DNA from 3 places in the Paenarthrobacter aromaticivorans genome. Region 3 is predicted to be linked to each of the others. Evidence: riboswitches for the same ligand, from Rfam matches in the RefSeq annotation. Region 3 holds a riboswitch; each other region holds the start of a gene.

Region 1 (10,518 bases), on a different contig from region 3:
AAGGACTACGAGTCAGCAGTCAGCTTCTACCAGAGCGTCTTCGGTTGGGAAACTGCCGTCATGAGCGATACGCCCGAGTTCCGCTACACCACGTTGGGCGCTGGTGACGATGCCAAGGCCGGCATTATGGACGCTGCCGGTTTCCTCCCGGACCAGGTTCCGTCCATGTGGAGCGTGTACTTCGCGGTGGACGATACTGACGCCACAGTGGAACGGGCCGTAACTCTGGGCGCTACCGTCCTGCAGGCAGCAGAAGATACCCCCTTTGGACGGCTGGCCACGTTGTCGGACCCTACAGGTGCCGCCTTCAAGGTGATCCAAAGCATGGCGCCTGCCAGCTAACCCGTGCACCTCCGGTTCCTGCGGCTGCCTCCTGACCCGAGGCAGCCGGCAGGATCCGGGCGTCCTCCATCCACCACTGGTCCACTTCCTGTTCATTCCGACGTGTTCTGCTATGCCCGATACCCAGGTTTACCCGGAGTAACTTCCGGCATATCGCCCACTTCACAAGAAAGCGGGCGTAGTCCAAAGAGCCCCACAGGGCCCCTAATGAAAGTTAGAGCGGATGCACAAAAAACACTGGAAAACAGCAGCTGGAGCAGCCCTTTCGGTTGGTTTGCTTGCTGCCCCGCTGACAGCCGTTCCCGCAATTGCCGCCGACGATCCTGCATCGCCGCCCGGCAACTCCGCAGTAATCATCAATGAGGCCTATCTAAGCGGAGGCAGCAGCGGCTCTGCTTTCAAGAACAAGTTCGTAGAGCTCTACAACTCCTCGGACACTTCCGTCAGCCTGGCAGGGTGGTCGCTACAGTACCGGTCTGCAACCGCCACGGGAGCGCCCACGGGAATCACTCCCCTCACCGGCAGCATCCCGGCCAAGGGCTATTACCTGATCCAAGGGGCTACGAACAGCGGCACCTCCACGGCACCCGCCCTGCCCACCCCGGATCTGCAGGCCACCGGAACCTTGAACCCGGGTGGAACTGCCGGCACGTTGGTCCTGGCGAAGCAGAGCAACGCAGTTTCTCCGCTCGGCGTGGGCTCAGTGACGGACAATGCCGCCATAGCGGATCTCCTGGGCTACGGCGCATCAAACACTTTCGAAACTTCGGCAGCAACTGCGCCCACGGGCAACACTGACGTCAGAAGCCTCAATCGGAGCAACGGTGTGGATACCGGCTCCAATGCTGCCGACTTCAGCTTGAGCGCCACCATCACGCCCACGGCGTCCGCCGGCGGAACTCCGCCCACTGAACCCGAGCCGGCCCCCGGGTTCAAGACGATCGCCGAAATCCAGGGAACCAGCACGGCAAGTCCGCTCGTCGGCAGCACGGTAACCACCCGTGGCAAAGTAACTGCCGTGTACGCTACGGGCGGTTTCAACGGCTACTACGTCCAGACCCCGGGAAGCGGCGGGGAGGATGCAGGGGCGGCCAGGACGGCGTCGGACGCTTTGTTCATCTACTCCCCCGCGACGACGGGAACGGTGCAGCCCGGCGACTACGTGGAACTCACGGGGGTGGTCAGCGAGTTCGCCAACCAGACACAGCTCACGGTTGAGGCTGCCGGCCTGCAGAAACCGAGCGAAGCTGCGCCGGAGGTAAAGCCCACTGCCTTCGAGATGCCCGCCAACGAGGCCGCGCGCGAAGCCCATGAGGGCATGCTCGTCGCCCCACAAGGCCCTTACACCGTGACAGACAACTATTCGCTGAGCCAGTATGGCGAAATCGGCCTCGCGGCCGGGACATCGCCGTTAGTGCAGCCGACGGCGGTCGCGACCTATGGTTCGCCAGAATATGCCGGCGTGGTGGCAGAGAACGCCCTCCGTGCCATCAAGCTCGACGACGGCGCATCCACCAACTTCCTCAAGGACGCCACCACCAAGGCCCAGCAGCTCCCTTACTTGACTACATCCGATCCTGTTCGGGTAGGCTCCCCCGCCCGGTTCCGGACCGATGTGATCCTGGGCTACGGCAATAATTCGTGGAAATTCCAGCCCCTCACAGCGCTGACTCCCACGAATGCGGACACTGTGCAGCCTGCAAGTTTCTCCGCTTCCCGCCCGGACGGCCCCGCTGACGTCGGCGGAAACCTAAAGCTTGCCTCCTTCAATGTGCTGAACTACTTCACAACCACCGGCGATCAGCTCAGCGGCTGCATTTTTTACACCGACCGGGACGGGAATCCGATCACGGTCAAGGAAGGTTGCAATGCCCGCGGCGCTGCCAATGCTGAGAACCTCCAACGCCAGCAGAACAAGATCGTCGCTGCGATAACCAAGGCCGGTGCGGACGTCGTATCCCTTGAGGAAATAGAGAACTCCGCCCAGTTCGGCAAGAACCGTGATGACGCCCTGTCCAAGCTCGTGGACGCCCTCAACGTGAAGACGCCGGGCGTATGGGACTACGTGCGGACACCCGCAAACGCTCCCCCTCCAAGCGATGAGGATATGATCCGCACCGCGTTCATTTACAAGAAGGCGGTAGCCGAGCCGGTCGGGGAGTCAATCATCCACAACGACACCGTGGCCTTTGCAAGCGCCCGCAAACCGCTCGCGCAGGTCTTCAAGCCGGTCGGCGCGGACGAAGACAAGAAGTTCATCGCGATCGTAAACCACTTCAAGTCCAAGGGTTCCGCTGCCACCCCGGATGACACGGACAAGGGCCAGGGCGCCTCGAACATTGCCCGTACAAAGCAGGCTGAATCACTCCTCGCCTTCTCCAAGGACCTCCAAGCCTCCAAAGGCACGGACAAGGTCTTCCTGATCGGCGACTTCAACGCCTATGCCAAGGAAGACCCCATCAATGTCCTCACTGGCGCAGGCTACGCCGACCTCGAAGCTGGTACCGGCAAGCATTCCTACCTCTTCGGTGGCATGGTGGGCTCGCTGGACCACATCCTTGCTTCCCCGGCAGCGGCCGGGATAGTCACGGGAACCGACATTTGGAACATCAACTCTGTGGAGTCCGTGGCGCTGGAATACAGCAGGTATAACAACAATGTGACCAACTACTATGCAGGGGACGAGTTCCGTGCCAGCGACCACGATCCTGTGGTGGTGGGCATGAACTTGGGATCGGATATGCCGGCCACTGTTGACCTGCAGTTCCTGGGCATCAACGACTTCCACGGCCGGATCGACTCCAACACTGTCCTCTTCGCCGGCACTGTGGAGAAGCTCCGCGCTGCGGCCGCCCCCGGCGCAACAGCCTTCATTTCTGCCGGGGACAACATCGGCGCTTCACTTTTCGCTTCCTCGGTTGCGAAGGACCAACCAACCATCGATGTCCTGAACGCGCTGGAGCTTCGGGCTTCCGCACTAGGTAACCACGAGTTCGACGGCGGGTGGCAGGACCTGCGCGATCGCGTCATCGCCGACGGTACCAACGCGAAGTTTGCCTACCTGGGCGCGAACGTTTACCAGAAGGGCACCAAGACTCCGGTACTGCCGGAGTACAAGGTCCTGGATATGAACGGCCTGCGGGTGGCCGTCATCGGCACCGTCACGCAGGAAGTTCCGTCGTTGGTGACCCCGGCGGGAATCACGGATCTCGAATTCGGGGACCCTGTTGAAGCCATTAACCGCGTAGCCGCCAAGATCAAGTCGGAGAACGCGGCGGACCTGATCATTGTGGAGAACCACGACGGCGCAGCATCGGGCACACCGGAGGGTGCCACCCTGGAGCAGGAAGTCGCAGCCGGCGGACCGTTCGCCAAGCTCGTCAACGAGACCAGCCCTGACGTGGCCGCCATCTTTACCGGACACACCCACAAGGAGTATGCCTGGGACGCACCCTTGCTGGATGCCAACGGCCAACCCACCGGCAAAACCCGTCCCATTGTGCAGACCGGCAACTACGGCGAAAACGTGGGAAGCGTGACTCTCACGGTCGATACCGCTACGAAATCCGTGACGGGCTATAAGGCCGCCGTCGTGGACCGGACCACGGAGACTTCAGAAAGCCTGGCTGCCGCGTATCCCCGGGTGGCGACGGTAAAGGCGATCGTGGATAAGGCACTGGCCGAGGCCGCCGTGATAGGGAACCAGCCTGTTGGCGCAGTGACAGCTGATATCACCACCGCCTTCACGCCGGATCCGCTTGGAGGTGCCCCCAAGCGGGACGACCGCGCGAGCGAATCCACCCTCGGAAACCTGGTAGCGGACTCCCTGGTGGACACGCTCAAGGCGCCCGAACTGGGCGGGGCGGAGATTGGCGTCGTAAACCCCGGCGGCCTGCGCAACGAGCTCTACTACGCCCCGGACGGCACCATCACCTACGCCGAGGCGAATGCGGTCCTGCCGTTCGTGAACAACCTGTGGACTACATCCCTCACTGGCGCCCAGTTCAAGACCCTTCTTGAGCAGCAGTGGCAGACCAACGTTGACGGAACTGTTCCCAGCCGCCCCTACCAGCAGCTGGGATTCTCCAAGAACGTCAACTACACCTATGACGCCGGCCGCCCTGCAGGGTACCGCATCACCGGCATCTGGGTGAACGGGACCGTGATGGACCCGGCGAAGCAATACAGAATTGGGACCTTCAGCTTCCTGGCAACGGGAGGCGACAACTTCCGGATCTTCAAGGAAGGCACCAACACGAAGGACACCGGTCTGGTGGACCGCGATGCGTGGATCAAGTACCTGCGTGAGCACAACCCCGTGTCTCCGGACTTCGCGCGCCGGTCAGTTGCCGTGGTTAACACCACCGCCACAGAGGTCAAAGCAGGTGAGCCCATGACACTCGCTATCTCCAAGCTGAATCTCACCTCGATCGGCAGCCCGGCCAACAACACCCTCAATGCGATCTTCGTGGACAGCAAGGGCGCAGCAGTGCCGCTTGGATCGGTTCCAGTAACGGCAGGAGCAGCCACGGTGGACCTCAAGGTTCCCGCTGCGGCAGCTGCAGGTACCGGCACCTTGGTGCTGACCGCCGTCGAGAGTGGAACCGTGGTGAAGGCCAGTGTTCAGGTAGCTGATAGCGGGCCCAACCCGCCGCAGTGCACTCCGCCGGTCAAACCGTCTACGTGGTACGACCTCGTGGGCTGGCTCCGCTACGCGTGGGCGTGGCTGGAGTATCAGAAGTGCCTGAGGGGCTAAACAGCCCCTTTCCTTAGGCTGCCCCAGGGGGCACCGCACGGTGATGAATCGTGAGGTGCCCCCTGGGGTTTGGCAGCTACTTCTTTGCGAGCTCGGGCTCTTCCGCTCGCTTGGCGTCTTTCTCAAGCTCCGCTTGGAACTCCTCGTAGCGAACCAGATGCGCGGGCCGACGACGCAGGATGGACCAGGCCACCCCCAGAATCACGAACCACAGCGGCGTAGCCAGCAGCGCAGCAAAAGTGTCCGGCTGCGTGGTCAGGGTCCAGAGCACGAAGGCAAAGAATGCGAAGACCACCCACACCATCACCACGCCGCCGGGCATTTTGAACGCCGAAGAATCATGCAGGTGTGGCCGCCGCTTGCGGAACGCCAGGTAGCTGGCCAGGATGATGGACCATACGAACACGAAGCAGACAGCTGACACGGTGGTCACCATGTCGAACGCCTTGCCGATGTCCTGCCCTGCGTACATGAGAACGACGCCGGACAGCAGCAGGACGCAAGAAAGGAACAGGGCGTTGCGGGGTACTTTGCGTCCTGAGAGCGCGCCGAACACAGCTGGGGCGTCGCCTTCCTTGGCCAGGCCGTAAACCATGCGGGACGTGGAGTAGATGCCGGAGTTGGCGGAGGACATCGCAGAGCTGAGCACCACAAGGTTGACGATGGTGGCGGCAGCACCCAGTCCGGCCAGGGAGAACATGGCAATGAAGGGGCTATGTCCAGCCGCGAACTGGGTCCACGGGGTGACGGACATCAGGATGATGAGGGCGCCCACATAGAAGAGCAGCACGCGGATCGGGATCGAGTTGATGGCCTTGGGCAGGTTCTTCTCCGGGTCCTTGGCCTCGGCGGCCGTGGTGCCTACCAGTTCAATGCCGACGAAAGCGAAGACGGCGATCTGGAAACCGGCGACGAAGCCCATGAATTCGTTGGGGAAGAAGCCACCGTGGCTCCACAGGTTGGTGAAGCTGGCCGGTCCGGCGTCGGACTGGAAGCCGCTGAAAATCATGAACAGGCCGACGATGATGAGGGCCGCGATAGCGACGATCTTGATGAGGGCGAACCAGAACTCGGTCTCGCCGAATGCTTTCACCGTAGCCAGGTTCAGGAGCAGCAGGATACCGATGGTGATCAATCCGGGTACCCAGAGCGGAAGGGAAGGCCAGAGCTCCTTGGAGTACCCGGCGATCGCGATGACGTCAGCGATGCCGGTAATGACCCAGCAGAACCAGTAGGTCCAGCCGGTGAAGAACCCTGCCCAGGGACCCAGCAGGTCCGCTGCGAAGTCGCTGAAGGATTTGTAGTTCAGGTTGCTCAGGAGCAACTCGCCCATGGCGCGCATGACGAAGAACAGCATGAAGCCGATGATCATGTACACGAAAATGACAGACGGACCAGCGGCAGAAATTGTCTTTCCCGAGCCCATGAACAGGCCCGTGCCAATTGCACCGCCTATCGCGATCAGCTGGATGTGCCGGTTACTGAGCTGCCGTTCGAGGTGTGGTGAGTCTGCTCGATGCGAGTCGGAGGATGGTGGGCGCTGAATCGTCAAGAGGAACTCCATTGTTCAGGCGGCACTGGGTGCCACGATGATTCGGGTTCCTCCCCGCTCTGTCGTGGACCTGAGAGTTTCCGCAGGAATGGGCCTGCTTGCACCTTCGGTGAGCCCGGTTGCCCGGACTGCTTTCCAGAGTTGCCTCGCCGCGGCGGTACATGGGCCTGAGAGATTCCTGGGGAGGGTTTGCTCCTACGGCGCCTGACGGGATGTACCGGCAGGACTCTCCCGCCGCAGATCAAAAGCGCGCACCACTTTGCCGGTGATGCAGCTCACACACTAGCGAAGCGTTGGACTCACCGCAAACGAAGGCAGCTAACTGCCCAGAATGCTACGAGCGATTTCGTCGGCATCCCGCAAGGTTCGCTGGCCACTGGCGTAAGCCTTCCCGGTTGCCGGACGCGCCTCCGCAGCAATCGCTGTTCCCCACTGGGTCGCGGACAATTGCAGGCCCAAAACATACATCCCCTGCGTCACAGAGCCGTTGGACGCCACAGGCCGGTACGGGTGCGGTTCCACATCCAGTCCGGTTGTCTGCACTGGCGTGCCCTCGGCACTCATCATGATTTTGGTTCGCACAAGGCCGTCGGCCATGAGTTGTTCCAGGAGCGGGGAAATATTGATGCCTACTCGGTTGGCTGGCGACATCGCTTCAATCAAAGTGGATGCCTCCACAGGTCCATCGTGAACCCAAGGCGAGACCGCCCGGAAAACCTTGGCGCTTCTATCCACGCTGAACTTGGGATCGGGTCCAACGAAACCAACGACGCCGGCACGCGCCAAAGCTGCCAACTGCTCCGAACGCAGCGCTGGGGCTCCGCTTGCAAGGCCTTCAACAAACGACTCGAACCATCCCCGCAGCTCAGCGACCCACGATTCGTCCGTGATTCCGCCGTCGGCGACGACGGACTTGAGGATCGCCCTGCCTCTGTGGAGGGCTCCGATGGCCATCTTCACGGGGTCGGCTTCCCCGAGGGCAGAGCGCCGCGCGTCGTCGTCAAGGTAGGCCGTTATTGCCAGGTCCAACTCCCGGCGGGACGCGAACGTCCGGCCAGCCAACGGCGCAGCGAGCCCGCGGACATTGAGTCGGCGGGAGGCAACCACGTGCTTGTCCACGAGGGCGGCGACGTCACTTTCCCATTTGGCAGTGGTGTGCGCGTGGGGCTGCAAGGCATCCTCAAGGTCCGCGAGGAACTGCGCTGCATCGCGAATGGCGGCGGGCTGCGACCTTGCCAGGGTGGAGTAGTAAGCCCACAAGGCGTCACGATGCAGGAGCGGCCAAAGGTCATGGTCGAATCCTGGCTGGATGCCGGCTGCCCTGAAGCGGTCCACTGCTGCCTCGGTCAGGTAACTCATGGTGATGCTGCTGGGGTAATACCCTGCCAAACCAGCCTTGGCCCGGTACGGGGTTCCGCGCCGGGATGCTGCGATGATCTTGGGTTCCCTGCCTGAGGGCCGGTACTCGAGAACTCCGGCTCCCGGTACGCCGGCTTCGACGAACTTGCCTCCGCGGCCCTCGGTCAGCTGGCCCATGACATCGAAGAAATTCAGTCCCATCCCACGCATCAGGACGGGCTCGTTGTCCGGCACCCGCTGCCAGTCGACGTCGGCCGGCGGTGCAGGCGGGAAATAGAGGAGGCCGTGCTCGTCGGCGGCCCGTTGGAACGCACGCTGCTCCGGATTCAAACGGGACTCGACGTGCCCCAGCGCGAGGACCACCGAGCCGACGGTGAGCGTAGTGCCGTCGGCCAGTTCGACGTCGAACGCTTGCCCGCCTGTGGTGCCTGAACTTGCCGGGACCGGGCGCGCCGCTACGGCGGTCGTTTCATGGAAGGCGACCTCCACGCCGTCGGGCATTCGCTGAAGCAGCTCCGCCAAAGTCTGCCGCAGGTACCTTCCATATATGGCCCGGCTCGGAAAATCGTGGGACTCGAGCGTGGCCAACTCCGCCTTTTCGGCGTCATTCAGGCCCTGTCCATCACGACGTCGGGCGGCGCGCCACTGGTCGAAGGAACCGCCCGCGAGGGGCTGCGCAAGCTTGGGATCTTCAGGGATGAGCGTCGGATAGAACGCCTGTGTGTTCATCAGGTACAGCCTGGACTGCTCCGGCTGCCACACATGGCCGGATGCCGGTGGGAAAGGATCTACAACATGGATGTGCAGTGCGCTCCACCCTGGATCGGCCCGGTTCGCACGGCTGGTGGCCCCTGCAGCCCAATTCGCGAGCAGCCGCTCAAGGACACTCGTGCCCCGGGGGCCGGCCCCAATCAGGGCAACACGATTGATTTGCGATTTAGCCACGCTCAAGCCTAACTTCCTGTGACTTGCTTCCAGTTGAAAAGTGTTGCTTGGATGGGGCGATGACCACCACAGAAGCTGATCAGACGCCCCTTCCTGACAATGACACGGATCTGGAGACCACGTCCGGGCCTCGCCACGCTGCGACCATAGCGCCCGAACCCACGGATGAGAACGTGTGGTTGGAGGACATTCACGGCGAAGAACAGCTGGCCTGGGTCGGTGAACAAAACGCGCGAACCGAGGATTTGCTGGAGGACGCAGAGTACGCAGCGGTTGAAGCCGGCATTCTGGAGGTCCTGGATTCCACGGACCGGATTGCCATGGTGAACAAGCGCGGTGATTACTACTACAACTTCTGGAAGGACCAGGAGCACCCCAAGGGCCTTTGGCGGCGGACCACGTGGGAGAGCTACGTTTCCGAGGCACCCGAATGGGACGTACTGCTGGACATCGATGCCCTCGCCGCCGCAGAAGGCGTCGAGTGGGTGTTCCATGGAGCTGGGTTTCTCCGTCCTTTGGACGGGGACATGTACCGCTTCGCGATGGTTTCTCTGTCCCCCGACGGCGGCGATGCCAACCGTCACCGCGAGTTCGACGTCGAATCCCGCACCTTTGTTGACCCTGCCGCTGGCGGATTCGATCTGCCCACGGCAAAAGGCAACGTGAGTTGGCTGGATGCGGACACCTTGCTGGTCTCCAGTACGGCAGAGGGGTTGCCTGCAACCAGTTCCTCGTACGCCCGGACCGGTGTGAAGCTGCGTCGCGGCCAATCCCTCGCCCAGGCAGAGCAGATCTTCGAGATCCCCGAAGACCACATGCTGGCCATCGTCGCCCACGACTCAACGCCGGGCTTCGAACGGACCTTCGCCGTGGATTACATCGACTTCTACAACCGCAGGACGTGGCTGCTCCGCGACGACTCATGGGTTGCGATCGACGTGCCTACGGACGTGAACATCAGCGCCCACCGGGAATGGCTGATGTTCCGCCCGCAGAAGGACTGGGACGTTTCCGGCGTTACCTACGCGGCCGGTTCCTTGCTGGCCGCTGACCTCGAGGGCTACTTGGCTGGATCACGGCAATTTGTGGTGCTGTTTACCCCCGATGATCACACGTCGCTGCAGTCATGGAGTTGGACCAAGGACTACCTGCTGCTCAACCTCCTGCGCGACGTCTCTTCCGAAATCAGGGTGCTGGACCCTTCCCGCGTCGATTCCGACAGCGGCTGGGTTGTCACCGCCCTGGACGCGTGCCCGCCGCTTCACGACGTCAACGCCTATGCGGTGGACGACGAAGACGAATCCGGGGCCGGAAATGACTACTGGTTGGTCGCCACCGGGTTCACTACGCCAACTACCCTCACCCGCGGCACCCTCACGGCTGGCGAGGTTCCTTCATCCGGCGGATCGACTGCCGGAGTGACGAGCCAGCATGCGGTGGTGAAGCGTTCGCCGTCGTTCTTCAATGATGGTGACTATGAGGTCCAGCAGCATTTCGCTGTCTCGGCGGACGGGACCAAAGTCCCCTACTTCCAGGTGGCATCCAAGGACCTGGTCCTGGATGG
Region 2 (10,518 bases), on a different contig from region 3:
GTGCTGACCGAAATGCCCGTGGCCGCCGAAGCCTCCGCCAGGGTCACATTGCGTTGGGTCCGCAGCGCCCGGAGGCGAGGGCCGACGGCGTCGAGCATTTTGCTGAAATCCGGAGTCATGCCTTCAGTTTGCCATACTGGCAAAATTTGTTGCTGCTTTCGATGTGTGCGTCTGAGCATTGAATTAGGCCGTTGTGAGGCCCGCTTTGCGCCCCAAAACCTGGGAATAACGCGCAGAGCAGGCCCCGCAACAAAGCGAACAGGAGGCAAAAATGGAACAACAGTACGACGTCGTCATTGTGGGAGGTGGCGCAGCTGGGTTAAGTGCCGCGGTCACGCTGGGTAGGGCGTTGCGGTCCGTTCTGGTCATCGACGCCGGGGAGCCACGGAACGCCCCTGCCGCGGGAGTCCACGGCTTCCTTTCCCGGGACGGGCTCAGCCCCCGGGAACTCTTGGCCCTTGGCCGGGCTGAAGTTCTGCATTACGGCGGCCACATCGTTTCGGGCGTGGCTGTGGCGGCGCGTCCGACGCCGGATCCCACCAATGCTTCCGAGCCCGCCTTTGAGGTGGACCTGGCGGACGGTCGGACGGTAGGGGCGCGCCGAATACTGGCGGCCACGGGCCTGACGGACATCCTGCCGGACGTGAAGGGCATCCGGGAACGCTGGGGCAGGGACGTCCTGCACTGCCCGTACTGCCATGGTTGGGAAGTGCGGAACAAGGCGATCGGCGTCCTGGGGTCCGTGCCGATGGCCTTGCACCAGGCCTTGCTGTTCCGGCAGTGGAGCCCCAACGTCACGCTGTTCCTGAACGACGTCGTTGAACTGACTGAAGAGCAGTGGGAACAACTGGCGGCCAGATCCATCAGCGTGGTGGAAGGCAAGGTCCGGTCATTGGAAGTCACTGACGACGCTCTGAGCGGCGTCGTCCTGGAATCCGGGACGGTGATACCCGTTGAAGCGGTGGTGGCTGGTCCATGCATGGAGGCGCGTTCCAGAGTGCTCGAATCCTTGGGCATTGAGCCAGTGGAACATCCCCAGGGAGTGGGACTTTATTTTGAAGCGGCTGCTCCAGGAGGAGCCACATCCGTGCCGGGCGTATGGGTAGCGGGCAACGTTACCGATCCCATGGGCCAGGTAGTGGCTGCCGCGGCGGCGGGAAACATGTCCGGTGCAGTCATCAACGCGGATCTCATGATGGCTGAAACCAGGCTGGCGGTAGCGACGGCGGCCAGCCGCGTTGAAGGCCTTGTTTCACGGTGAGTTGCATTAATTAGCAGTCGACTTACGGTCCGGGTGCGAGGACGATTAAAGGACAGCCACTAAGGAGGTTGGGTATGTGCTACTCGTACTATGAGGGCTATGAGAGGCGCACGAAGAAGGACTCCGTGCGTACGCCCGAGATGCACAAGCCTGAGACCAGCAAGGATCAGGCACCTGAGGCCCCTGCCGAAAAGAGCCCGCAGACAGAAGGAACGTTGTGGACTTTCCTGGCCCGTCGCCGCAGGGAATTTGAGGTTTCAGAACCGAAGGTCGACCGCATTCGCGAAAGAGTCTAGGCGTCGGTCTGGGCAGAACCCCGTCTTAAGGCAATTCACCGCGCGCGGCGGTGAATTGCCCGTTAAGCGGGGTTTCCTGCTGCCTGCTTAGGGACGTCCAGGAATTCGAGGGCGCCCGTGACCAGTGCTTCCGTGCCAAGGGCCAGTGTTGGCTGGATGATCGGGGCAAAGTAGGGCGAGTGGTTCGACGGAACGTCCTCCGGGAGGCGGCCCGTGGTCGCCCAGTCCTTGAAGTGGGTGGCCTCGATCCCGCCCAGGAACCAAAAGACGAGCGGCGCGCCGGCCGCCGTCGCGAGTTCCCCGACGTCTTCACTGCCCGAGACGGGGCCGGGGTCTATGATCCTCGCGGCGCCAAACCTATCGCGAAACGCTGAAGCGATCCTTCCGGCGGCCGATTCATCATTGACCGTTAGCGGGAAGCGCTCCTCATAGTGGAAGTCGGGTTCCTTGAGGGAGCCTGAGGCGGCAGCTTCACTTCGAACGATGCGCTCTATCGAGTTCAGGACTTTCTCCCGTGTGGGCTCGCTGAAGGATCGGATACTGAGGCCAAGCGTTGCGGTCTCGGGAATGATGTTGTTCTTTGTTCCGGAATGGATTTGCCCAACCGTAACTACCGCAGAATCGCTTGCGGCGAGTTCCCGGGACACCACTCCTTGCAGGCGCATGGTGGTTGCCGCGGCCATGAGCACTGGATCAACGGTGGTTTCAGGCCTGGAGCCGTGGCCGCCGCGCCCATGCAACGTCACGTTGAGGGAATCCGCTGAGGCCATGGCCACGCCGGGACGGATGCCGAACCATCCGACAGGAAAGGGCGCGACGTGCTGGCCCAGGACCACGTCCGGCTTGGGGACCAGGTCAAAGAGCCCATCCGCCACCATGGCCTGGGCACCGCCACCCCATTCTTCGGCTGGCTGGAAGACTGCGATCAGGGTGCCCTGCCAGTCCTGCCGCTTTGCGGCCAACGCTTCCACGGCTCCGAGGAGGCAGCTGACATGTACGTCGTGCCCGCACGCATGCATGATCGGCACCTCACGGCCTTCATGATCGACGCCGACTGCCGTACTTGCGTAGTCCAACCCGGTGGCCTCTTGGACGGGCAACGCGTCCATGTCGGCACGAAGCATCACCACGGGTCCGGGGCCATTGTCCAGGACTCCCACAACCCCTGTTTTCCCCACCCAGCGGTGGACCAGAAGCCCCAAGTCCTCAAGGTGTCCGCTGATGATCCCGGCTGTTCTGACCTCTTGGAAGGAAAGCTCCGGGTTCGAATGGAGGTCACGGTAGAGGGCTTCAAGGTCAATGCTCATGGGGAATTTTCCTTAACAGGTCGACGCCGCAGGGTCTGGCCAGTGTATCCACGTGATCAGACAACGACGCCGACCCACACCTGTGCGCTTCAGGCAAACTTGGTTGCATGGAATCTTCACAAGAGATCACGACCCAAGGCTCAACAGTTGAGGATTGGACCAAGGCTCTCGCAGAGTCCAGCGGATCACCTGGTGGAGGCGCAGGAACCGGCGTAATGCTGGCCATTGCCGCATCCTTGGCGTCCATGGTTGCTGGCTATACGGAGGCGCCCGGGCAGCAGTTGGCCGATCTGCACGCCCGGGCCCGCTCCCTCCGCGAAACCGCCCTGAAGCTGGCTGACGACGACGCAACGGCATCAAAGGCTTTCGGTGCGGCCTTCAGGCTTGATCCTGGCCCGGAGCGGGAGGAAGCAATCCACCGTGCATCCGTCGGTGCTGCCAAGGCGTCCGCTGTGCTCGGGGACCATGCCATAGAAGCCATTGAGGACCTGGGGTGGCTGGCCGCCAACGGGAATCCAGCGCTCATTGCCGACGTAGTGGTCGGGTTTGGAGCCCTCAGGGCGGCCATCGCCGGAGCCCGAACCAACGTGAGCTTTGATCTCGGATCGCTCAGGTCCGCAGGGGCGACCCTTGATGAAATCAAGGAAAAGCACCCTGAATTGTGGGCTACGGTTGGCCGGCTCAGCGATGCCCTGGACCGGATTGACCAGCTGGTGGCCGCCGTAGATGGCAAGGCTGCACCTACTGACGCGCATTGATTTCCGAAGACGCGGCACACCTTTTAGTGCGCCTTGGGAACCCGGCGGAGCACGACGGCGGCGAGCACTGCCGCGCAAGCCATCAGTACCAGCCCAATCGCCGCAGTGATGTGGACGCCGGATTCGAAGGCTACCCGGGCGGCGGTTGTCAGGGCATCCGACAGCGGAGCGGGTAGGGCCGCAGCGGCGTCCACTGCGCCGGCCAGCGTTTCTCCCGATTTCCCGGCCGCCTGCGCGGACAAGCCCTCCGGGATGACGAGGTTGTGCTGGTAGGACGCGGTGAGGATAGAGCCCAGCACGGCCGTTCCCAGGAGCGAACCCAGCTCGTAGCCAGTCTCGGAAATTGCGGACGCCGCTCCGGATTTGTCGGCCGGCACCGAGCCAAGGATGAGGTCGTTGGAGATGGTCTCCGCTGCACCCACGCCGACGGCCAGAATCGTCAAAGCTGACAAGAGGAACACAGGTCCGCTGCTGTGATCACCCGCAGCTACCACCAAGTAGCCCGCAGCGCTGAGGGTAAGTCCGCCGGCCACCACGAATCCTGGCCGGATGCGCTTTACCAGCGGGACCACCACCAGGCCGGCGACGACCGTTGCCAGGAGCGCCGGAATCATTGCGATGCCCGCTTCCATGGGGGACTGGCCTTCTACCAGCTGTAGGTGCTGGGCAAAGAAGTAGATGAAGCCCGTCATGGAAAACAAGGACAGGACGTTGGCAACGATCGCAGTGCTGAACACCTTGTTGCTGAACAGGCGGACATCCAGCATCGGGTTCTCGAGTTGCCGCTGGCGACGGACAAACAGAATGCCCATCACCAGGCCGAAGACCATGAAGGCCGCTGCCGACGCCCCGAATCCGTGGATGGCGAATTCCTTGATCCCGTACACGAAGGGAGCCATCGCGATCACGGACAACGCGATGCTGGGCACGTCTACACGGCCAGGGTTTGCGTCCTTGGATTCGGGAATGAGGACCCTGCCGAAGGCGAGGAGGGGAAGGAGGAGGAAGGTCGCCACCAGGAAGACGGCACCCCACCAGAAGTGTTCCACCAGCCAACCACCAAAGATCGGACCAAGGGCGGCACCACCGGAGAAAGCGGCGGCCCAGACGGCGATCGCGAGCCGCCGGCGGTTCGGATCAGCAAAGATGTTCCGGATTAAGGACAGGGTTGAAGGCATCAGCATGGCGCCGAACACGCCAAGTGCAGCGCGGCCGGCAATCAGCCATTCCGCGGAGGGCGCGAACGCCGTAGCAGCCGAAACCGCAGCGAAGCCTGTGCTGCCGATCAGGAGCAGCCGCAGTCGTCCGATCCTGTCCCCAAGGTTGCCCATGGAAACCAGCAGCGCCGCCAACACGAGGGGGTACGCGTCAATGATCCACAGGAGCTGCACGCCACCCACATCCAAGGAGCGGGCAATTTCAGGCAGGGCGAACGTGAGGGCGGTGTTGTCGACGGCAACCAGCAGCACCGGAAACATCAGGAGTGCCAGTGCCGTCCAGTCGCGCCACGGTGCTGCCTTGCCCGTGACGGGGTAAGCGGAGCGGGGTGCTTGGGTTGAGGACGGAGTGAACATGTCATTTACTGTACCGTCCAGACGGTATAGTTTCAAATAGAATCACCGTAAGCCTTTAGGGAATGATGGACACATGCCACGAAAACCAGTTGCCAGGGATTCAGTCTTGGATGCCTTCGAAGCCCTACTTATTGAGGTGGGGGAGCGTGCTGCCACACTCGACGCCGTTGCCAAGCGAGCAGGGGTGTCCAAGGGTGGGCTGCTCTATCACTTTCCCAATAAGGAATCGCTGATCGGCGCCCTGCTGGAGCGCTTGGATCGTTTGGCCCAGGAAGACATCGAAAAAATGAAGACTGCGCCCGATGGCAGCGCTGCCTACTTCATTCGGACCTCCCTGTGGGCCGGGACCCCAATGGACCGGGCGTTCGTGGCGGCCACACGTCTGGCAGAAGTCGCCCATGAGGAGACGCGTCGCAGGTTTGCCGGCATTCAACAACAGTGGCAGGACGTTCTGGCCGAGGATGTGGGTCCGGAGGTTGCCAAGGCGGTCAGCTATATGGGTGACGGCCTGTATTTCAATGCCATGTTCGAAGGCGGACAGGAGGGCGGTAACGCCGGGCGGGAGGCCGACGTCGAGATCCTGTTGGGAGTCTTGGACCGGCTCCGCAAGTAGCGGGCCACCCATTTGCGGCGACGCCTTCGACGTAGGACAATTGAGCCTTGTGGTGCGTCTTTACAGGGGCACGCAAACAAGTGAATATGCCTTTGATCTGCGGCGGGAGAGTCCTGCAAGCAAGTGATGCGGGCGCCGTAGGAGCAAACCCTCCCCAGGAATCTCTCAGGCCCACGCACCGCCGCGGCGAGGCAACTCTGGAAAGTAGCAGGCCTTTTGCCGCGCCCGTTGGCGCGGATGAAATGCTGTGCTCACCGAAGGTGCAAGCGATCGTTGTATAAGCAACACGCGGAAACTCTCAGGTCCAATACAGAGCGGGGAGGAACCCGAGCCGCTGTGGCGTACCCAAACGCCGCCCAAGTAATGGAGTTCCTTCGTGACGGTTAGTTCAGCCTCCACCACCTTCGTCGATCGGCATATTGGCGCCCGCCGCCAGGCCGACATTGACACCATGCTCAAGACGGTCGGCTACGACACCGTTGATTCGCTGGTTGATACGGCCGTTCCCAAAGACATCCGCCAGGACGTTGCCCTTACCCTTGAAAACGCGCTCAGCGAAGTTGAGGTGCTGGCCGAGCTGCGCAAGCTTGCGTCCAAGAACAAGACTGCCGTCCAGATGATCGGCCAGGGCTATTACGACACCGTCACGCCGCCGGTTATCCGCAGGAACATCCTCGAATCCCCGGCCTGGTACACGGCGTACACGCCTTACCAGCCGGAAATCTCGCAGGGCCGTCTGGAAGCTCTGCTGAACTTCCAGACCATGGTCCAGGACCTCGTGGGCCTGCCGATTGCCAACGCCTCCCTGCTGGACGAAGCTACGGCCGTGGCCGAGGCCGTCCTCATGATGCGCCGGGCCAACAAGAACAAGGAAGCCCACGACGGGAAGACCGTCCTGGACGCCGACTGCCTCCCCCAGACCATCGCCATCGTGAAGGGCCGCGCTGAGGCGCTCGGCTTCGAGGTTGAGGTCGCTGACCTTTCGCTGGGCCTCCCTGAGGGCGTCATCAACGGCATCGTCCTGCAGCAGCCCGGTGTTTCGGGCCGCGTGTTCGATCACTCTGGCGTCATCGCAGCGGCCAAGGAACGCGGCGCACTGGTCACGGTCGCAGCAGACCTGCTCTCCCTGACGCTCATCACCCCTCCGGGCGAGCAAGGTGCTGACATCGCCGTCGGTTCTGCCCAGCGCCTCGGCGTTCCGCTGTTCTTCGGTGGCCCGCACGCCGCGTACATGGCCGTCCAGAAGGGTCTCGAGCGTTCCATGCCGGGCCGTCTGGTGGGCGTTTCCAAGGACGACGCCGGTGTCCCTGCCTACCGCTTGGCGCTGCAGACCCGCGAGCAGCACATCCGCCGCGAGAAGGCCACGTCCAACATTTGTACCGCGCAGGCGTTGCTGGCCATCGTCGCATCCATGTACGCCGTCTACCACGGCCCCGAAGGCCTGAAGGCAATCGCAGAAACGGCCCACGGTCACGCCCGCACCCTTGCGGCGTCACTGAAGGCTGCCGGCGTCGAGGTCCTCCACACATCCTTCTTTGACACCATTACGGTCCGCGTTCCTGGCAAGGCTGCCGAAATCGTAGCTGCTGCCGAGGCCAAGGGCATCAACCTGCGCGGCATTGACGCTGATCTCGTGGGCATTTCTGTTGACGAGACCACCACACCGGAGATTGTTCGCGGCGTCCTGGATGTCTTCGGCGCTTCGGTCACCGAAGCCGTGGAGGGCTTCGCACTGGAGGCCTCCGTTGAGCGTTCGAGCGACTTCATGCAGCACCCGGTATTCAACACGCACCGCTCCGAAACCCAGCTCCTGCGCTACATCCGCAAACTCTCGGACCGTGACTTGGCCTTGGACCGCACCATGATTCCGCTGGGTTCCTGCACCATGAAGCTGAACGCCACGGCCGAGATGGAAGCCATCTCTTGGCCGGAGTTCGCCTCCATCCACCCCTTCGCTCCGGATTCCCAGACCGAGGGCTGGCGTGAACTGATCAAGGATCTTGAGTCCCAGCTGACCGAAATCACTGGTTACGACCAAGTCTCCATCCAGCCGAACGCCGGCTCCCAGGGTGAGCTCGCCGGACTCCTCGCGATCCGCGGCTACCACCTCTCCAATGGCGATGACCAGCGCAACGTCTGCCTGATTCCTGCTTCTGCGCACGGCACCAACGCAGCCTCGGCTGTGTTGGCCGGCATGAAGGTTGTCGTGGTGGCTACGGCCGCTGATGGCACCATCGATCACGCCGATCTGGCGGCCAAAATCGAGGCCAACCGGGACGCCCTCTCGGCCATCATGATCACCTACCCGTCCACGCACGGTGTTTACGACGCCGATGTCCGGGAAGTCTGCGACGCTATCCACGAAGCCGGCGGACAGGTCTACATTGACGGTGCAAACCTCAATGCGCTCGTTGGGCTCGCACAGCCGGGCAAGTTCGGCGGGGATGTCTCCCACCTGAACCTGCACAAGACGTTCTGCATCCCGCACGGTGGTGGCGGACCCGGTGTTGGTCCTGTTGCTGCGAAGGCGCACCTGGCGCCCTTCATGCCTGGTGACGCTGCTTCCTGGACCGAAGGCAAGGACGTCCCGATTTCGGCCTCCCGTTTCGGTTCGGCTGGCGTACTCCCGATTTCCTGGGCTTACGTGAAGCTCATGGGCGGCCAGGGGCTCACCGAAGCCACCAAGTCAGCGCTGCTGGCTGCGAACTACATTGCTTCCCGGCTCAACGAGCACTTCCCCGTGCTCTACACCGGCGAGGGCGGACTCGTGGCTCACGAATGCATCCTGGACCTCCGTGAACTGACGGCCAAGACCGGCGTCACGGCCGAGGACGTTGCCAAGCGACTCATCGACTTCGGCTTCCACGCTCCCACGCTGGCGTTCCCCGTTGCCGGAACCCTCATGGTGGAACCGACGGAGTCCGAGGACCTCGTGGAGATCGACCGCTTCATCGAGGCCATGATCACCATCCGTGCCGAAATCGAGCAGGTCGCCACTGGCGATTTCACTGTTGAGAACTCGCCGCTGCGCAAGGCACCCCACACGGCTGCCGCCGTCGTAACTTCTGACTGGGACCGCGCATACCCGCGTGAGCAGGCAGCGTTCCCCGTCCACCACCTCAAGCAGGACAAGTACTTCCCGCCGGTCGGACGTATCGATGGAGCTGCAGGGGACCGCAATCTGGTCTGCTCCTGCCCACCGATCGAAGACTTCGAGAACTAGAAGGTACGCAGTATGACTGAGAACTACACAGCCCTTTACGAAGAGCACAAGAAACTCGGCGCGTCCTTCACCGACTTTGGTGGCTGGCAGATGCCGCTCAAGTACTCCTCCGAGTTGGCCGAGCACCACGCCGTCCGCAAGTCCGCCGGCTTGTTCGACCTCTCCCACATGGGCGAAGTCTGGGTTACCGGGCCGGACGCGGCAGCGTTCCTGGACTATGCGCTCGTCGGCAAGATTTCCGCTATGGCCGAGGGCAAGGCAAAATACTCGCTGATCTGTCAGGAAGACGGCGGCATCATCGACGACCTGATTGTTTACCGTCGTGGTGCGGAGAAGTTCCTCGTTGTGCCCAACGCAGGTAACGCTGTGGTTGTCGCCGCAGCCTTGCTGGAACATGCGGCCGGTTTTGACGTGGTTGTTGAGGACGCTTCCGCGGAGACCTCGCTGATTGCAGTTCAGGGGCCGCTTGCCGAAGCGATCCTTCTGCGCCTCGTCCCTGCGGAGCAGCACGGCCTGGTCACCGACCTCAAGTACTACGCGGCGGTTGAAGTTCCGTTCACGTTCGACGGCGGCACCCAGGAACTGCTTCTGGCACGCACCGGATACACCGGCGAAGACGGCTTCGAAATCTTCGTCGCCAACGAGTCCGCTGCGGCACTGTGGCAGGCCATCGCCGGGGTAGCTGAAGAGGGCGAGTTGGTTCCGGCAGGACTGGCTTCCCGTGACTCCCTGCGCCTGGAAGCCGGAATGCCCCTCTATGGCAACGAGCTGTCCCGCGAAGGAAACCCGTTCGCGGCAGGGCTCGGTCCCGTGGTCGCGCTGTCCAAGGAAGGCGACTTCGTTGGCAAGGAGGCACTCGCTGCCCTCAAAGCTGACGGCGCCGGCTCTACCAGCGGACGCAAGCTCGTGGGGCTCAAGGGCCTGGGCCGCCGCGCTGGACGCTCTCACTACCCGGTCCTCAAAGATGGGGCAGTGGTAGGCGAAGTCACCTCCGGCCAGCCCAGCCCCACGCTGGGTTACCCGGTAGCGTTGGCGTACGTCGACGTCGAATTCTCCGAGATTGGTACGCCACTGGACATCGATTTGCGCGGCAAGAGTGAGCCGTTCGAAGTTGTCGCATTGCCGTTCTACAAGCGAGTTCGCTAGTTAGTCGCCTTTTGCCCGGCGAGTCCCGCCTCCTCTGCATGCTCGGTCGCAGATGCACCCGCTGAGCGGATGCGATGCTCCCTTAGACGCATGCTGCCGGAGGCTGGCCCCGCGAGGGCCGCGTGGTGGGGCAGCGGATTCCGGAAGCGTGCGTCAAAGCGACGAAGGAGCAGCACGCGGAGGAATTCGGTGCCCCACCACCCAACCCAGCCACAGCTTTTGACCAACCATAGTTAGGAAACAGAATGCCCAAAGTAGCGCCTGAACTTCAGTACTCCGACGAGCACGAGTGGGTTTCCCGCGGGGAGGGGAACCTGGTGTCCGTCGGGATTTCCGAGGT
Region 3 (10,518 bases):
CGGCGCGTTGCGCAGCGGCGAGTTCTCAACAGTGAAATCGCCACTGGCGACCTGCTCGATTTCGGCGCGGATGGTGATCATGGCTTCGATGAAGCGGTCGATCTCAGCCAGGTCCTCGGACTCAGTCGGCTCCACCATCAAAGTGCCCGCAACGGGGAACGCCAGCGTGGGAGCGTGGAATCCAAAGTCGATGAGGCGCTTGGCCACGTCCTCAGCTGTGACGCCTGTTCGGGCAGTCAGGTCGCGGAGATCCAGGATGCACTCGTGGGCTACGAGCCCACCTTCGCCCGTGTACAGGACCGGGAAGTGCTCGTCCAAGCGGGAGGCGACGTAGTTGGCCGCGAGCAGCGCAGACTTGGTCGCTTCGGTGAGTCCCTGGCCGCCCATGAGCTTCACGTAGGCCCAGGAAATGGGGAGCACACCGGCGGAACCGTAGCGGGATGCCGAGATGGCCACTCCACCTTCCGATGAGACGTTGTTCGCGTCCCCGGGCATGAAGGGTGCCAGGTGGGCCTTGGCCGCAACCGGACCAACACCCGGTCCGCCACCACCGTGCGGGATGCAGAACGTCTTGTGCAGGTTCAGGTGCGATACGTCGCCACCGAACTTGCCCGGCTGGGCCAGCCCAACGAGCGCGTTGAGGTTTGCACCGTCAACGTACACCTGGCCACCGGCCTCGTGGACGGCGTCGCACACTTCCCGCACGTCGGCGTCGTAAACACCGTGCGTGGACGGGTAGGTGATCATGATGCAGGAGAGCGCCTCGCGGTTGGCTTCGATTTTCGCAGTCAGGTCCGCGTGATCGATCGTTCCGTCAGCGGCGGTGGCCACCACGACAACCTTCATGCCGGCCAACACAGCAGAGGCTGCGTTGGTTCCGTGCGCAGAAGCAGGAATCAGGCACACGTTGCGCTGCTCATCGCCGCGGGACAGGTGGTAGCCACGGATTGCCAGCAGGCCCGCGAGCTCACCCTGGGAGCCGGCGTTCGGCTGGATGGAGACCTGATCGTAGCCGGTGATCTCTGTGAGGTCGGCTTCCAGTCCTTCAATGAGCTCGCGCCAGCCAGCGGTCTGGTGATCCGGAGCGAACGGGTGGATCGAGGCGAACTCGGGCCAGGAAATTGCTTCCATCTCAGCCGTGGCGTTCAGCTTCATGGTGCAGGAACCCAGCGGGATCATGGTGCGATCCAGTGCGAGGTCCCGGTCGGACAGCTTGCGGATATAGCGCAACAGCTGCGTCTCGGAACGGTGCGTGTTGAACACCGGGTGCTGCAGGAAATCCGAGGTCCGGAGAACGGAGGACGGCAGCTCGAACCCGGCTGCGTCCTTCATCGGGCCGGCACCAAAGGCGACGGCTACCGCAGAGAGGACCTCCGGCGTCGTGGTTTCATCGAGCGAAACGCCAACCGTGTCGGCATCGATGCGACGCAGGTTGATACCGCGGGCTTCGGCGGCGGCGATGACTTTGTCAGCCTTGCCGGGTACGCGGACCGTCAGAGTGTCGAAGAAGGATTCGGACACGAGTTCGCGGCCGGCGGTCTTGAGGGCAGTGGCCAGTGTGCGGGCGTGGCCATGGACGGTTTCGGCGATTGCCTTCAGGCCTTCCGGACCGTGGTAAACCGCGTACATCGAGGCCACGATCGCGAGCAGGGCCTGGGCAGTGCAGATGTTGGACGTGGCCTTCTCGCGGCGGATGTGCTGTTCGCGGGTCTGGAGCGCAAGCCGGTAAGCGGGGACGCCGGCATTGTCCTTGGAGACGCCCACGATGCGGCCCGGAAGCGTGCGCTCCATGCCTTCGCGGACTGCCATGTATGCGGCGTGCGGGCCACCGAAGAACAGCGGAACACCAAAGCGCTGGGCAGTTCCGACCGCGATGTCGGCGCCCTGTTCGCCCGGGGGCGTGATGAGGGTGAGAGCCAAAAGATCGGCAGCCACGGTCACCAGGGCACCGCGTTCCTTGGCCTCAGCGATCACGGCGGAGTGGTCAAACACGTGGCCCGAAACACCGGGTTGCTGCAGGACGACGCCGTTGATGTCGCCGTCGGGCAGGCCCAGCGAAAGGTCGGCAATCTCCACTTCGAAGCCCAGCGCTTCGGCGCGGCCCTTCACGATCGCGATGGTCTGCGGGAGGAGGTCGGCGTCCAGGACGGTCTTGCCGTCCTTCGCGGTTTTGGACTTGTTGGCACGGCGCATGAGCAGCACGGCCTCAGCCACTGCAGTAGCTTCATCCAGCAGCGAAGCGTTGGCTACCGGCAGCCCCGTGAGGTCCTGGACCATGGTCTGGAAGTTCAGGAGAGCTTCGAGGCGGCCCTGCGAAATCTCGGGCTGGTACGGCGTGTAGGCGGTGTACCAGGCCGGGGATTCGAGGATGTTGCGGCGGATGACCGGGGGTGTAACGGTGTCGTAGTAGCCCTGGCCGATCAGCTGGACGGCGGTCTTGTTCTTGGACGCGAGCTTGCGCAGCTCGGCGAGGACCTGCACCTCGGTGAGGGCGTCCTGCAACTTCAGGGCAGTGTCCTGGCGGATGGAATCGGGGACCGCAACATCTACCAGGCCGTCTACGGAGTCGTAGCCGATTGCCTTGAGCATGGTGGCAACGTCGGATTGGCGTCGGGCGCCGATATGCCGGTCCGCGAAAGCGGTGGGGGTTGATTGAACAGTCAAGAGGAACTCCATGATTCAGGCGCCCACTGAGCGCCACGATGAATGTGGGTTCCTCCCCACTCTGTATTGGACCTGAGAGATTCCGCAGGAATGGTTGCCTGCTTGCACCGTCGGTGAGCCCGGTTGCCCGGACTGCTTTCCAGAGTTGCCTAACCGCGGCGGTACATGGGCCTGAGAGATTCCTGGGGAGGATTTGCTCCTACGGCGCCTGACTGGATGTACCGGCAGGACTCTCCCGCCGCAGATCAAAAGCGTTGCGTCACCATGGGTGACACGCTTCACACCATAGCTGATCATTTCGAAAAAGCGCAAGCAAGGGGTACCTACCGATGCATCGCCTCGTGGATCTGGAGCGCGAACCACAGCTGCGCCACCGTGGAGGTTTCACCCATGTCCAGCCCCGTCAGCTCGCCGATTTTCCGGATCCTGTAAATGATGGTTTGCCGGTGCGCGAACAAGGCTGCGGCAGTCTTTTGCCAGGAACGCTGCGAGTCCAAATAGGTCGTCAGCGTGACCAGGAGATCGCCTTCCTGGCTCTGCTCGTAATCGAAAATCGGACCCAGCAGACGCCTGACCAGCGCAGTTCCTTCCTCAAAACCGGTCAGCCCGAGCCAGGATGGCCCCTGCGCGTAGCGGGCCAGGTCGAGCTTGTTCGCCCGGGCCGATCCGAGCGCCCAAAGCGACTCCTGCAGCGCGCGCTGAATGCCCGCCACACCCGCCGGAGCGCTGATTCCAATCGCGGCATCTGCCCCGGCGCAATGAATCAGGATGTCGTCCGGCACATCAGCGGGGACCACCACGTGCAGCCTGCTATTCCGCTTCAACGACGCCGACGCAACCCCGTGCCGCCACAGTTCGATGTGCACGTTCGCCAGCTTGTCGCCGTCGTTCGTTGTGGTGGAAGCGTTCGCTGACATGGATGCGAGCAGGAAGTCTTGGGGCGGAACCCCAAAAGCTGACAGCCGGCTCTCCATCTCGGCCGCGCCCAGTCGGCCATCCATAGCCTGCAGCAGGAACTCGCCGGCCAGCCGATGCCGCCCTTCAAGCGACAAAACGATGCGCGAGAGCTGCAGTCCCAGCACGGTTGCGGCGTGCAGGAGTACGACGGCGTCCGGGTGCGGTTCGCTGTGTGGCAGCACCACAAGCAGCGCATTGGCGTGCGTCGGGATGTCCATGGTCAGCACGTGCCGGCCCCGGATCCGGTGCCACTGGAAATTCTTGCCAGCCAAGGACACCTGCCCGGAAAGCGGAGCCCATTCATCCGCGAGGAACTCCGGGAGCCGTTGGCCCTCGGGGTGCCAGGGATGGAGGCAGCGGCGGTCCACCACGAACAGTTCAGCGTCCAGTTCGGTGGCAAGCCGTTGGACCAGGCTTTGCCAATGGTCCTCGGAGGCTCCGGCCGTGCGGAGAAGGTCGTAGACCCTGGCTGTCTGGCGCAGGCGCCGGGACTCTTCGAGCAGGGAGGATTCGGCAACCGAGCGGGCAATCGCGATGAAGGGCAGCGGGTACGGGATGTTGATCAGCGGCAGCGGCAGCCGGTCGCAGGCCGCCAGGAACTCCTGCGTCAGCGGGGGTGCGTGCATCTTTTCGCCGATCGCCAAGGCGCTCGCCCCGCTGTCCATGAGGGCCTCCGCGAGCGCCACTTGCCCCTCGGCGTCCGCGGGAATCGAGAGTCCATTGGTCATCATGAGCTCGCCGCCGGTGACCCATTCCCACAGCCTGGGCAGATCCGAAGTGTGCGCCCAGGTGATCCGGTTGTCGCGCCCTGTGTCGCCGGCAAGGAGGGTGAGCCCCAATTGGGGTTCAGCTACGAGCTCGGCGACCGTGATTGCCATCGGATGGGGTCCTGACTCTATGATTCCGGGGGCCGTTTCGGACCGTTTAGACATTCGTCTAAGCGCCTCGGCCATTTGTAGTCAATGTACCGCTATTCGCCGTGACCCGCGTCACCAAGAATGGAATTACTTACTTCCCGCTCAATGGCGAGCACCCCTCACACCAAGGATCCGGCAATGACAATCCACAAGCCCATCGGCCCTGTCGACGCAACCAAAGTCCCCCGGTATGCAGGCCTCGGCACCTTCGCCCGCCTCCCCCAAATCGACCGGGTTCCGGACTACGACATTGCGATCGTCGGTGTCCCGTTCGACGGCGGAACCTCCTTCCGGCCAGGCGCCCGTTTCGGTCCTGCCGCGGTTCGCGAGGCCTCGCGCCTCCTACGCCCTGGCTACCACCCTGAGCTCGACGTCGAACCCGTTTACGAAGCCCAGGTTGTGGACGCTGGCGACATCGCTTGCACTCCCTATGACATCACCCGCGCAGTCCGTGAGATCGAGGAGCAGGCGTTGCCCCTGATCAGTGAGGACAAGCGGCTGATCTCGATCGGTGGCGACCACACCATTGCTTTGCCCATGCTGCGGGCGCTGAACAAGGTCCATGGCCCGGTGGCTTTGCTGCACTTCGACGCTCACCTGGACACGTGGGACACCTACTTTGACCAGCCCATCACCCACGGAACCATCTTCCGGCGGGCGTTCGAGGAGGGCCTCCTTGTGGAGGACAAGTCGATGCACGTGGGGATCCGCGGCCCGGTCTATGACCGCAACGACTTCCTCAGGGACCACGAGTTCGGGTTCCAGATCATCCGCTGCTCGGACCTGGATGTCATCGGCGTCCCGGCCGCAATCCAGCAGGTGAAGGACAGGCTCGGCGACACCCCGGTCTACGTGTCCATCGACATCGACGTCCTGGACCCCGCGTTCGCACCTGGGACCGGCACCCCGGAGATGGGCGGGCTCCACTCCCGCGAGCTCCTCGCCCTGCTCCGCGGACTAAACGGCATCAATATTGTGGGCGCCGACGTCGTGGAGGTCGCTCCGGCCTACGACCATGCGGACATCACAACCGTCGCCGCCGCTACTCTCGTCTTCGACCTGCTCGGCCTGATGGTGAACCGCAGCAAAGCCACAGACTCTGCTGTCCTTGAACTGGCTTCTACATCCCGGACAATGTCATGAAAACGCCCTTGGCCACCCAGGAAGTACCGCGCCTCGAGGACAAAACCATCCAGCCGATCCCGGCGAACGAGCGCCACGGCAAGGCCCGCGACCTGTTCACCATCTGGTTCGGTTCCAACATCATGATCATGACCATCGTGACCGGCGGGCTCGCCACCACGGTGTTCGGCCTTGGTTTCGTGCCCGCGCTGGTAGGCATCATCATCGGCAACCTGGTGGGCGGCATCTTCATGGCGCTGCACTCGGCCCAAGGTCCCCAGCTTGGCGTAGCACAGATGATCCAGACCCGCGGCCAGTTCGGTTCCTTCGGCGCCCTGTTGATCGTGGTCATCGTGGTGGTCATGTACGTCGGCTTCTTCGCCGCGAACCTCGTGTTCGGTGGGGAAGCAATGGCCGCCGTCAGCCCGGGCATCAGCGTAGATGCCGGCATCATCATCATCGGCGTGGTCAGCGTTATCGCCACGATTTTCGGATACCGGCTTATCCACGCTTATGCCCGGATCCTCAGCGTTGCAGCGGGCCTGGCATTGTTGCTGGCCTTCGGCTGGATACTCGTGGTCCACGGCCTTCCCAGCAGCTTCCTTGAGCAAGGCACCTTCAACTGGGTTGGCTTCATGGGGACCATCTCCGTCTCGGCCCTGTGGCAACTGGCCTACGCACCCTACGTCTCGGATTACTCCCGCTACATGCCGCAGGGCACGGGATCAGCACCGGCGTTCTGGGCTTCCTACTCGGGCTGCGTCCTGGGAACGTTGTTCCCCATGATCCTGGGCGCCTTGGTGGGCACGCTCGCCATGGCCATGAGCGCCGACAACGTTGAAATCGTTGGCAGCCTGGGTGCGTTGCTGCAGCCGTGGACCCTGATCATCGTGGGAATCTTCTGCCTGGGTGTCGCGGCCTCGAACGCCATGAACCTCTACTGCGGCGTCCTCTGCACCCTGACCATCGGCCAAACATTCAAGCCGTCCTGGTTGCCACGTGCCAAGACCCGCAGCATCGCGGCAGTCATCCTCTTCGTTCTCGCTGTCTCCATCGCGTTGTTCGCCCGCGACAACTTCATCCTCTTCTACACCAACTTCCTCTCCTTCCTGATGTACGTCCTGGTCCCTTGGACGGCCATCAACCTGGTGGACTACTACCTTCTGCGGCACGGCGACTACCGGGTTGAGGACTTCTTCAAGCGCGACGGCGGCGTGTACGGGCGGTTCAATTGGGTCGCCATCGGCTCCTACCTGGCAGGCGCCCTCATCCAGGTCCCCTTCTCGGCAACCGCAATCTACACCGGCCCCATGGCCGCCGCGTTGGGCGGCGTAGACATCTCCTGGCTCGTCGGCCTGGTGGTGGTTGCTCCCCTCTACTACTTCGCAGCCCGCGTGTTCCGGAACAAGGCTCAAGCGGCTTCCCACCGTTCCACTGCACTCACCGCAGACCTCATCTGAAAGCGAATCACCATGACCACCACCCAGGCAGAACAGTTCACCGTTCGACGCTCCTCCACTGACCACGCTTCCGCCGGCATCCTGCCCCTGCCTCCCACTGGGCATTTCATCAACGGATCATTCGTTCCCGGTTCCTCCAACCAGGTCATCGATGTTGTGGACCCCTCTACTGAACAGGTCATCGCGTCCGTCCAGGCCGGCACCGCCGTCGACGTCGACGCCGCCGTTGAGGCCGCCGTCGTCGCCCAAAAGTCCTGGGGAGCCACCACACCCAAGGAACGCGCCGATGTCCTGAACCTGATCGCCAACATCATTGAGGCGAACCGCGAGGCGTTCGAGGTCATCGAGTCCGCCAACACCGGTAAGCCGCAGGCCGTTGCCGAGGATGATGTCACCAGTACCATCGATACCTTCCGTTTCATGGCCGGCGCATCACGCACGCTCACGTCCATGGCCGGCGGCGACTACGCAACCGACCACACCTCCGTGATCCTCCGCGAACCCGTGGGCGTCGTCGGCGTCATCACTCCCTGGAACTATCCGCTGCTGATGGCCGCCTGGAAGATCGCACCAATTCTCGCCGCAGGCAACAGCATCGTCCTCAAGCCGTCCGAGCAGACGCCGTTGTCCACGCTGAAGCTGGCGGAACTGCTCGCCGGACGCATCCCGGACGGGATCCTCAACGTCGTCACTGGCCAGGGACGCACTGTGGGACAGCGGCTTTCGGAGCACCCATCGATTGCTTTGGTCGCCCTGACGGGCAGCGTCGTCAGTGGCCAGGCCGTTGCGGAAACTGCAGCAAAATCCGTCAAACGCGTTCACTTGGAGCTCGGCGGCAAGGCCCCTGTGGTTGTCTTTCCCGACGCCGATCTCCGCGCCGCCGCCGCTGGTGTCCGGAATGCCGGTTTCTGGAATGCCGGCCAGGACTGTGGCGCCGCCTGCCGTGTCCTGGTCCATGAGTCCGTAGCCGAAGAATTCACCGAGCACCTGGTCCGCGAAGTCGGGACGCTGGTAGTGGGCGCTCCAGAAGCCGGGGACGACGTCGAAATCGGCCCCATGATTTCCCGGCCACACTTTGAACGCGTCAAGGAAGCTCTTGCTGAAGCGCGCACTGCCGGCCTGCACATCGCAATTGGTGGCTCGGCGCTGGAAGGCCCAGGCTATTTCATCGAGCCAACAATCATCAGCAACGTCCCTGCCGGCGCGCACATCGCCACCCATGAAATCTTCGGCCCCGTGGTCACTGTGGAGACCTTCAGCAACACCGAAGAAGCAGTCACGCGGGCCAACGAAAGCCCGTACGGCCTGTCGGCCTCTGTATGGACCAGGGACTCCAGCCTCTCCCTGCGGATTCCCAAGCAGTTGGACTTCGGCACCGTCTGGGTCAACGCGCACCTGGTCCTTGCGTGTGAGGTACCGTGGGGCGGATTCAAGGGCTCAGGCTATGGCCGGGACCTCTCGCTCTACGCCCTGGATGATTACTCACGCACCAAGCACGTCATGATCAACCACGGCGCGTAGGCCTTCAAACAAGCAACGGAGCTTAGCAATGACCACCAAAGACCTTCCCCGCGCCGCAACTCCCACGGCACCCTTTGGAACAGACATCACCTGGACCAACTGGGGCGGGAACCAGAGCGCGACACCGGCCTTCACCGTCCGGCCAAGGAACGAACAAGAAGCGCTCGACGCCGTCCGTTTCGCAATCCGCGAAGGCCTGCCTGTGCGGGCGGTCGGCTCGGGGCACTCGTCCTCCCCGCTGGTGCAAACCGGTGGAGTCCTGATGGACATGTCCGGACTCTCGGCGATCACGGGTACCGACAAAGCCGGGCGTCGCGCACGGGCCCTTGCCGGCACCACCATCAACGCCTTCGGAGATCCGCTGTGGGAGCAGGGCCTGGCCCTGGGCAACCAGGGCGATATCGACAAGCAGCAGATTGCCGGGGCACTGGCCACCAGCACCCACGGGTCCGGGAAGCACCTGGGCAGCTTCTCGTCCAACCTCCGCTGGGTGAAGCTCATCAACGGCTATGGCGACATCGTGGAAATCGGCGAAGGGCAGCTCCGCGAACTCAGGGCCGCCCAAGTGGCTTTGGGTACGCTGGGTGTTTTCCTGGAGGTGGAGTTGGCTGTTGAGGACAGCTATTACCTGCAGGAACAGATCACCTATCCCACATGGGAGGAAACCACAGCTACGTGGCAGGCCGATTTGGACAACAACCGGCACTACTCGTTCCTTTGGTGCCCGGAGAACGATTCCTGCGAGTTGCTGGACCTTCCCGGCGCACCCGGCCTGAGCATGGCCAACCGAAGCTACACCAAGCGGTACAACGTTGCTTCCATCCAGGACGAGCGCGAGATTTCCACCGTGGAAGGCGCACGGCTTGACCGCTCGTACAGGATCTACCCCGGCGGCTTCACTACCCAGTTCCACGAACTTGAGTACTTCGTCCGCAGCGAGGACGGCTTTGCCGCCGTCGAGGCCATCCAGGAGCTGATCCGCAGCAAATATCCCGAGCAGAAGTATCCGGTTGAAGTCCGCTGGGTGAAGGCCGATGACGCGTACATGTCCCAGTTCCAAGGGCGGGACAGCACTGTCATTACCCTGACCACCGAGCCTGGGACCGACTACTGGCAGTTCTTCCGGGACGCCGACGCCGTACTGCAGGAGTTCGAGCCGCGGGCCCACTGGGGAAAGATCCACTTCATGACACGGAGCCGCCTTGAGCGTCTCTACCCCGAGCTTGACACCTTCATCCAAGTCCGCCGCGAATTCGATCCCCGCGGAATCTTCCTGAACGACCACACCCGGGCCCTCGTAGGCTGATCGCAACACAAAAGCTGGTCAGGATGTGAGGGAACGTCGATGAAACCCGACGTTCCCTCACATCCACACCCCCTGGCGGCATCCCTCTCTCACATCCACACCCCCAGGCGGCATCCCTCTCTCACATCGCCCTGACACCGGTTTGAAACCTCGGAGTGGTAGTTTGATCTCTGCTTGAGGCAGACACACGCACCCAATCGGAGGACATTGCATGCTTAAGGGTTTCAAGGACTTCATACTTCGCGGCAACGTGATCGAACTGGCCATTGCAGTCGTCATCGGCAGTGCTTTCACGGCCCTCGTTGCTGCATTCACCACCAACATCATCAACCCGGTCATCGCTGCGGCCGGCGGCGTGAACGCTGACGGCCTGGGTTTCCGGATCTGGCAGGACAACCCCGCCACGTTCATCAACTTCGGTGCGGTACTCACGGCAATGGTTACGTTCGTCATCACCGCGGCAGTGGTCTACTTCATCTTCGTGGCGCCCATGAACAAGATCAACTCCATGGTCAAGAACCGCCTCTCCACTGAGGAGCCCGAGGAAGAGCCGCTGCCCGCGGACACTGCG

Evidence for each region. Region 3 has a riboswitch for glycine ahead of gcvP (aminomethyl-transferring glycine dehydrogenase). Riboswitches for the same ligand answer to the same signal wherever they lie in the genome.
Region 1: linked by a shared signal. The riboswitch ahead of cycA (D-serine/D-alanine/glycine transporter) and the one ahead of gcvP (aminomethyl-transferring glycine dehydrogenase) in region 3 are both predicted to bind glycine.
Region 2: linked by a shared signal. The riboswitch ahead of gcvP (aminomethyl-transferring glycine dehydrogenase) and the one ahead of gcvP (aminomethyl-transferring glycine dehydrogenase) in region 3 are both predicted to bind glycine.

The regions. Positions count from the first base shown of each region.
Region 1 covers NZ_JAHOPC010000001.1:63,512-74,029, forward strand. Annotated here, with positions in the region: gene KSW38_RS00315 (VOC family protein) at 1-342, shown strand, start outside; gene KSW38_RS00320 (ExeM/NucH family extracellular endonuclease) at 566-5,098, shown strand; gene cycA (D-serine/D-alanine/glycine transporter) at 5,175-6,662, opposite strand; glycine riboswitch at 6,796-6,894, opposite strand; gene KSW38_RS00330 (FAD/NAD(P)-binding protein) at 6,969-8,954, opposite strand; gene KSW38_RS00335 (prolyl oligopeptidase family serine peptidase) at 9,014-10,518, shown strand, end outside.
Region 2 covers NZ_JAHOPC010000019.1:59,994-70,511, forward strand. Annotated here, with positions in the region: gene KSW38_RS21465 (helix-turn-helix domain-containing protein) at 1-119, opposite strand, end outside; gene KSW38_RS21470 (NAD(P)/FAD-dependent oxidoreductase) at 272-1,261, shown strand; gene KSW38_RS21475 (hypothetical protein) at 1,336-1,557, shown strand; gene KSW38_RS21480 (amidohydrolase) at 1,620-2,864, opposite strand; gene KSW38_RS21485 (cyclodeaminase/cyclohydrolase family protein) at 2,972-3,622, shown strand; gene KSW38_RS21490 (MFS transporter) at 3,646-5,196, opposite strand; gene KSW38_RS21495 (TetR/AcrR family transcriptional regulator) at 5,270-5,809, shown strand; glycine riboswitch at 5,903-6,000, shown strand; gene gcvP (aminomethyl-transferring glycine dehydrogenase) at 6,186-9,032, shown strand; gene gcvT (glycine cleavage system aminomethyltransferase GcvT) at 9,045-10,178, shown strand; gene gcvH (glycine cleavage system protein GcvH) at 10,424-10,518, shown strand, end outside.
Region 3 covers NZ_JAHOPC010000022.1:41,207-51,724, reverse strand. Annotated here, with positions in the region: gene gcvP (aminomethyl-transferring glycine dehydrogenase) at 1-2,664, opposite strand, end outside; glycine riboswitch at 2,814-2,912, opposite strand; gene KSW38_RS22370 (PucR family transcriptional regulator) at 2,988-4,499, opposite strand; gene speB (agmatinase) at 4,677-5,681, shown strand; gene KSW38_RS22360 (purine-cytosine permease family protein) at 5,678-7,120, shown strand; gene KSW38_RS22355 (aldehyde dehydrogenase family protein) at 7,133-8,641, shown strand; gene KSW38_RS22350 (D-arabinono-1,4-lactone oxidase) at 8,670-9,947, shown strand; gene mscL (large conductance mechanosensitive channel protein MscL) at 10,159-10,518, shown strand, end outside.